DNA from 3 places in the Pseudarthrobacter sp. YAF2 genome. Region 1 is predicted to be linked to each of the others. Evidence: predicted binding sites of a transcription regulator. Region 1 holds the regulator's gene; each other region holds the start of a gene.
The links. The regulator HrcA, encoded in region 1, represses chaperone genes, less so after heat shock. The targets are predictions, from matches to a motif close to TTNGCACTCGNNNNNNNCGAGTGCNAA.

Region 1 (2,261 bases):
TCAGCGACCGGCGGCTGCGGATGCGGCCCTGGCCGCTGCATTCGTTGCAGGGATCCTTGATCACCGTGCCGAACCCTTCGCAGGTGCCGCACGGGGCCGCCGTCATGACCTGGCCCAGGATGGAGCGGACGGCCCGCTGGACCTGGCCGCTGCCGCCGCAGATATCGCAACGCTCCGGGTGGGTGCCGGGGCGGCAGCATGATCCCTCGCACGTGGGACAGACAACGGCGGTGTCCACTTCGAGCTTCTTGTTGACGCCAAAGACGGCATCGCGAAGGTCGATCCGGACACTGATGAGTGCGTCCTGTCCCCTGCGCACCCGGGACGCCGGACCGGACGTGCCGCCGGCGCCGAAGAAGGTATCGAAAATGTCCTGGAACGCGAATCCCTGGCCTGCGTAGCCGGCGCCGCCGAAGCCGTTGTCCGTTCCGTTCTCGTTGCCGGTGGTGTCATAGATGCGGCGCTTTTGGGGGTCGGAAAGGACCTCATAGGCGTGAGTGACTGCCTTGAAGCGTTCCGACGCGTCCGCTCCCGGGTTTACGTCCGGGTGCAGGGTGCGGGCCAGCTTGCGGTAGGCCTTTTTGATCTCTTCGCCCGTAGCTTCGGGTGAGACTCCAAGGACGTCATAGTGGCTGCTCAAAGTTGTATCTCTTCCTTGTTGTACTGCGTGCAGTTGGGCCCGGTCTCCGGTCTTGCAGCCGAAGGTGCTCCGGCAGCGGAGGGTCAGGGCCCCAAAATCCTGGAAAGGTAGCGTGCCACGGCCCTGACGGCGGCCATGGTCGTGGGGTAATCCATCCGTGTGGGGCCAAGGATCCCTACCTTCGCGGCGCTGTCAGGGCCATAGGCGGTGGCCACAACGGAAGCCTCGGCGAGGCCGTCGTAAGGGTTCTCCCTTCCGATGCTAACTGCCACACCGCGGTGGTCCTGGGCCATTTCGCTCAACAGCCGCAGCATCACCACCTGCTCCTCGAGTGCTTCGAGCACCGGCCCGATGCTGAGTGGGAAGTCTACGTTGGATCGGGCCAGGTTGGCCGTTCCGGCCATGACCATCCTGTCTTCCCGGCTGCTCTGGGCCAAAACCTCGAGCCCGAGCGCCAGCGCGTGCGCGGCCTGGCGCTGAGGGTGCGGCGCAGCAGCCACGACGGCCGGCAGCGCCTGGGCGAGGTGGCTCAGTGCGGTGCCGCCCAGGGCTCCGAGGAACCTGGTCCGCAGCTCAGCGAGTCCTTCATCACCGAGGTCCTGGCCGACGTCGATAACCCGCTGCTCCACCTTGCCGCTGTTGGCAATAAGCACCACCAGGACTTTGCGCGGGGCCAACAGCACGAACTCGATGTGGCGGACAAGGGCCCTGCTCAGGTGCGGGTACTGGACCACGGCCACCTGGTTGGTCAGCTGCGACAGCAGCCGGACGGTGCGTTCCAGGACGTCGTCAAGGTCATCCGCGCCCTCCAGGAGCGACTGGATGGCACGGCGCTCGGCCGCCGACAGGGGCTTGACCGCTGAGATTTGGTCCACGAACAGGCGGTAGCCCTTGTCCGTGGGAATACGCCCTGCGCTGGTGTGCGGAGCGGTGATCAGGCCCTCATCTTCCAGCGCCGCCATGTCATTGCGGATGGTGGCGCTGGAAACGCCGAGATGATGCCGTTCCACCAGCGCCTTTGAACCAACGGGCTCGCGGGAGTGGACGTAGTCCTCCACGATCGCCCGCAGCACTTCCAGTTTGCGTGGCTCGCTCACTCTCCACCTCCATCCACGGTCCGGGGCGCGCACCCCGTCCGGCGCCGCCCCAGGGTTAGCACTCGACATGCCTCAGTGCTAACAGTCTATTATGCCTCGACCCGTTGTTAGCATTGGTACCGCTCCGGGCGAAACTCCGGAGGTGAGGACCTAACGCGAGGCGGATCGAATCCATGGACTACCAGAACTGGGGCCCCCGCGGGATCTCCGCCCCGGCCCGGACCGAACTGCCCGAGGTCCCCGTGGAGCGCGGCATGGTGCTTGAGGAAGTCCAATCCGGCTGGGTGGGAGCTGTCACCCGGGTGGAGAAATCGGGCGGCATGCACGTGGTGGCCCTGGAGGACCGCCGCGGAAAGTCGCGTTCCTTCCGGCTTGGCTTCGGGTTCCTCCTGGAGGGCCAGCCCATCCGGCTGATGCCGCCGGCACCGGCCCCGGCTGCTTCCGGCCCCGCCGCCGGACGGACCGCCTCCGGGTCGGTACGGGTCGCCGGGCAGCGGGCCCAGGTGGCAAAGGCCAGCCGGATC
Region 2 (2,261 bases), on a different contig from region 1:
CCCAGCAGGACAGCGAAGGCTTCGTCGCCAACGTGCTGCTTGGCCCGGAGCACGGCATGGCCAAGGCCGTGGGGGTCGCCTTGCCGGACGTAGTGGATGTCCCCCAGCTGGCTGGCGGCCTGGATGGAGGCCAGTTTTTCCGTGTCGCCCTTGTCGGCGAGCGTTGACTCGAGGGAGGGCACGCGGTCGAAGTGGTCTTCCAGTGCACGTTTGTTACGGCCCGTAATCATCAGGATGTCGTGGAGGCCCACGTGGACGGCTTCCTCCACCACATACTGGATGGCAGGCTTGTCCACGACGGGGAGCATTTCCTTGGGCATGGCCTTGGTTGCCGGCAGGAACCTGGTGCCCAGGCCCGCTGCTGGGATGACGGCTTTGCGGACTCTGGGGTTACTGGTAGTCACCGGACTAATCTAACGTCAGCGTCAAGCATTTCAGTAACCACCGGCACAGCAACCCGTTATCAGTCCCGTGACGCCAGAGAACGCCGGACACCGAGGAAGGACACCATGCTGCAGGAAGCGAACCCCGTCAAGGACGAAATCCGTGCAGCCCATCGGCGCCGGCGCGCGGGACGGACGCAGGCGGAACTGGAGGCCGCTGGTTCGGCCCTGGCCCGCCACGGGGAGGCCTGGGCAGGATCCGCCACCGCCGGACGCCCGGGCCCCGTATGCGTCTATCTGGGAGTGGGGAAAGAACCCCCCACCTTGCCGCTGGTCAGCGCCCTGCACGGCAGCGGCCACGACGTCCTGCTGCCGGTGTGCGAGCCCGGCCGTGAGCTGAGCTGGGTGTTCTGGACCCCGGACACCAGCTTCGTGCGCAGCAGGTATGCGCCCATCCTGGAACCCGCCGGAGACCGCCACGGGCCCGAGGTGGCCGGCGGCGCAGCCGCACTCATCATTCCCGCCACTGCCGTGGACCTGTCGGGCAACAGGATCGGCCAGGGTGGCGGCTATTACGACACGTTCCTGGGGCACCTCGCCACCGCCGGGAAGGAAATCCCGCTTGCCGCTGTTATCTACGACGATGAACTGCTGCCCGCAGGCCGGATTCCTGCCGAAGAATTCGACCGGCCGGTTCCCGGTGTCCTGATGCCGTCCGGATACCGGCGGCTGACGGGTGGCGCCTGAGCCCGGTCCCCACCGGCCGCAGTGATAGAATTAGCACTCAGGCCCTGCGACTGCTAATGGATTACCAGGTGGCAGCACGGGACCTCTCGTTTGCCCAAGAGGAGGAGCACCAGTGCCAACATATGCTTACGCCTGCAAGGATTGCGGCCACGCCTTCGACGTCGTCCAGTCGTTTTCGGACAGCAGCCTGACATCCTGCCCCGAATGCGAGGGCACGTTGCGCAAGAAGTTCAACAGTGTGGGTGTGGTTTTCAAGGGTTCCGGTTTTTACCGCACCGACTCCCGCGACTCCAAGGGCAGCTCCGTCTCCCCCGCCCCGACTGCGGCGCCCGCGGCGCCTGCTGCAGCGCCCGCCGCGGCAGCTGCGGCCAACTAGCCCCAAGCACAATAACGACGACGGCCGGCGCCTTAGGGCGCCGGCCGCCTTTGTCCACATAGCAGCCGCCCCCACTGCCTTGCCGCCCCGGCCACCACTAGCGTGGGCGCATGCCTGTATATCCACGCCGCAGCCACGATGCCCTCCGGACCCAGAGCTCCCGTAACACGGCCCGTCCTGCCAAGGCGAACCGCCCCATCCTGGTCCGGGTTGCCGTTGTACTGAGCCGCAACCGCCGCCTCGCCGCTGCCCTGCTGCTGTGTGCAGCGGCGGCCGTCACGGTCAATCAGCTCACTCCGGCTCCGCTCTCAACCGTGACAGCGCTCGCCGCCGCGCGGGATCTGCCCGCCGGAACGGCGGTGACGGAATCGGACCTGGCCAACGTCCACGTGCCGCCCGGAATGGTGGCCGAGGGATTCCTCCAGGACGCCGGCGCAGCCGCCGGCAAGCAGCTCGCAGCACCGCTGCGAAAAGGCCAGCTCCTCACTGACGCACAGCTCTTGGGCCCAGGCCTCCTCACGGGGACGCCTTCCGGCTCGGCCGCGGTTCCGCTCCGGATGGCGGACCCGTCCTCCATCCAGCTGGTCTCACCGGGCCAGTTGGTCAATGTGGTGCTCACGTCGGCCAACGGCTTTGACCAGCACGGCCCCTCCGAGGTAATCGCGTCTGCGGTCCCCGTGCTGTGGACCTCGAACAAGGGCGGGCAAAGCGGTCAGTGGCTGGGTACAACGGAGACCGACGGGCTGATCGTGGTG
Region 3 (2,261 bases), on a different contig from region 1:
CTTGTCGACAACCACGCCGGGCTCGAGGCCGGCGTTGAAGGCGATCTGCTTCAGCGGAGCGTCGATGGCAACGCGGACGATGTTGGCGCCCGTTGCTTCGTCGCCGGACAGCTGCAGGTTGGCGAATGCTTTGGCACCGGCCTGGATCAGGGCTACGCCGCCACCGGCGACGATGCCTTCTTCAACCGCAGCCTTGGCGTTGCGGACGGCGTCCTCGATGCGGTGCTTGCGTTCCTTGAGCTCAACCTCGGTGGCGGCACCGGCCTTGATGACTGCAACGCCGCCGGCCAGCTTGGCCAGGCGTTCCTGCAGCTTCTCGCGGTCGTAGTCGGAGTCCGAGTTCTCGATCTCGGCGCGGATCTGGGATACGCGGCCGGCGATCTGGTCGGCGTCGCCGGCACCTTCGACGATGGTGGTCTCGTCCTTGGTGACAACAACCTTGCGGGCCTGGCCCAGCAGTTCGAGGCCTGCGGTCTCGAGCTTGAGGCCGACTTCCTCGGAGATGACCTGGCCGCCTGTGAGGACGGCGATGTCTGCCAACTGTGCCTTGCGGCGGTCACCGAAGCCCGGAGCCTTGACGGCAACGGACTTGAAGGTGCCGCGGATCTTGTTGACGATCAGGGTGGCCAGGGCCTCGCCCTCGATGTCTTCGGCGATGATCAGCAGCGGCTTGTTGGACTGCATGACCTTTTCGAGGACAGCAACCAGTTCCTTGACGTTGGAGATCTTCGAGTTGACGATCAGGATGTACGGGTCTTCAAGGACCGTTTCCTGGCGCTCGGCGTCCGTGACGAAGTAGGCGGAGATGTAGCCCTTGTCGAAGCGCATGCCTTCGGTGAGCTCAAGCTCCAGGCCGAAGGTGTTGGACTCCTCGACCGTGATGACGCCTTCCTTGCCAACCTTGTCCAGGGCTTCGGCGATGAGGGCACCAATTTCGTCGTCACCGGCGGAGATGGAGGCCGTGGCCGCAATCTCTTCCTTGGTTTCGATTTCCTTGGCGGAAGCCAGGAGTTCGCGGGTGACGGCCTCGACGGCCTTCTCGATGCCGCGCTTGAGGGACAGCGGGTCGGCGCCGGCGGCAACGTTGCGCAGGCCTTCCTTGACCAGCGCCTGGGCCAGCACGGTTGCGGTGGTGGTACCGTCGCCGGCGACGTCGTCAGTCTTCTTGGCAACTTCCTTGACCAGCTCGGCGCCGATCTTCTCGTAGGGATCGTCCAGCTCGATCTCCTTGGCGATGGAAACACCATCGTTGGTGATCGTGGGGGCGCCCCACTTCTTTTCGAGGACGACGTTGCGTCCACGCGGGCCGAGGGTGACCTTAACGGCGTCGGCGAGGGTGTTCAGGCCACGCTCAAGGCCGCGGCGTGCCTCTTCATCAAATGCAATGATCTTGGCCATAACGGCAGTAGTCCTTTCGGGACAGTCGTTAAGAATGAACCTTCGCTGCAGTGCCCGCGACGGACGATCCTTCGACAGCGGCCTCTGTATGCCTCCGGCTGGGGATCTCACTGAAGTGAGGTGTTTCTTTCGCTCCTCGACCGATGCTCTGCGCCGCCGGCCGGAACCGGGCGTTGCTTAGCAGTCGGTACGTCAGAGTGCTAACTCAATAATTAGCACTCCCCCGGTGAGAGTGCAAGCGAAAAGTCGCCGGACGGGCAGCTGGCGGGGGTGGCTTCGCCCAGGGCGATCAGCCCGAATGTCCGGCGGTCTCCCGCCCGCTGGGAGTGGGGTTGTTGTCAGCTCCGTAGGTGAACACGGAGAAGTCAGCCGTGGTGATGTCCCCGTTGGCGTCGAAGGCAATGGGGCCCGACTCGCCGTCGTAATTGATGTCGGGGCCGGCAGCCAGGCCGCCCAGGCACGCCTTGTAGGTCAGGCACGGCGCGGCGGCCGATCCGGAGCCGGGTGCCGCCGTCCCGCCGGATACCGGGATCAGGTTGGCGGCGATCGAGCGGCCGGCGTCATCCTGGGCGCGGGCCGCTGCCAGCGCCGCCAGTGTGACGGCGTCATAGGTTTCGGCAGCGTAGGAGACATCCTTCAGGGAAGGGTCCACCGCCAGGAGTTTTGCCTGGAAAGCGGCGGACGGCAACTGCCCGGGGACGACGGCGCGGGCGCCGTCCAGGGCCTTGGAACCCAGCCCGGACCCGTAGCGGGCGAAGGCGCCGTCGCTCATGATGATGCGCGAACCGCTGAGGCCGGCCTTGTTCAGCTCGGCCAACGCGCTCTGGACGCCCTCGCGGGCTATCAGGACGACGGCGTCCGGC

Region 2: AB4Y79_RS02850 (FmdB family zinc ribbon protein) is a predicted target of HrcA. The motif match lies at 1,161-1,187, and genes of this name have one in related genera.
Region 3: groL (chaperonin GroEL) is a predicted target of HrcA. The motif match lies at 1,576-1,602, and genes of this name have one in related genera.

The regions. Positions count from the first base shown of each region.
Region 1 is NZ_JBFRDA010000019.1:26,257-28,517, reverse strand. It holds gene dnaJ (molecular chaperone DnaJ) at 1-640, opposite strand, end outside; gene hrcA (heat-inducible transcriptional repressor HrcA) at 724-1,737, opposite strand; gene AB4Y79_RS18035 (DUF3097 domain-containing protein) at 1,911-2,261, shown strand, end outside.
Region 2 is NZ_JBFRDA010000002.1:192,010-194,270, forward strand. It holds gene galU (UTP--glucose-1-phosphate uridylyltransferase GalU) at 1-404, opposite strand, end outside; gene AB4Y79_RS02845 (5-formyltetrahydrofolate cyclo-ligase) at 510-1,130, shown strand; gene AB4Y79_RS02850 (FmdB family zinc ribbon protein) at 1,243-1,506, shown strand; gene AB4Y79_RS02855 (RcpC/CpaB family pilus assembly protein) at 1,617-2,261, shown strand, end outside.
Region 3 is NZ_JBFRDA010000008.1:8,939-11,199, reverse strand. It holds gene groL (chaperonin GroEL) at 1-1,398, opposite strand, end outside; gene AB4Y79_RS09705 (ABC transporter substrate-binding protein) at 1,688-2,261, opposite strand, start outside.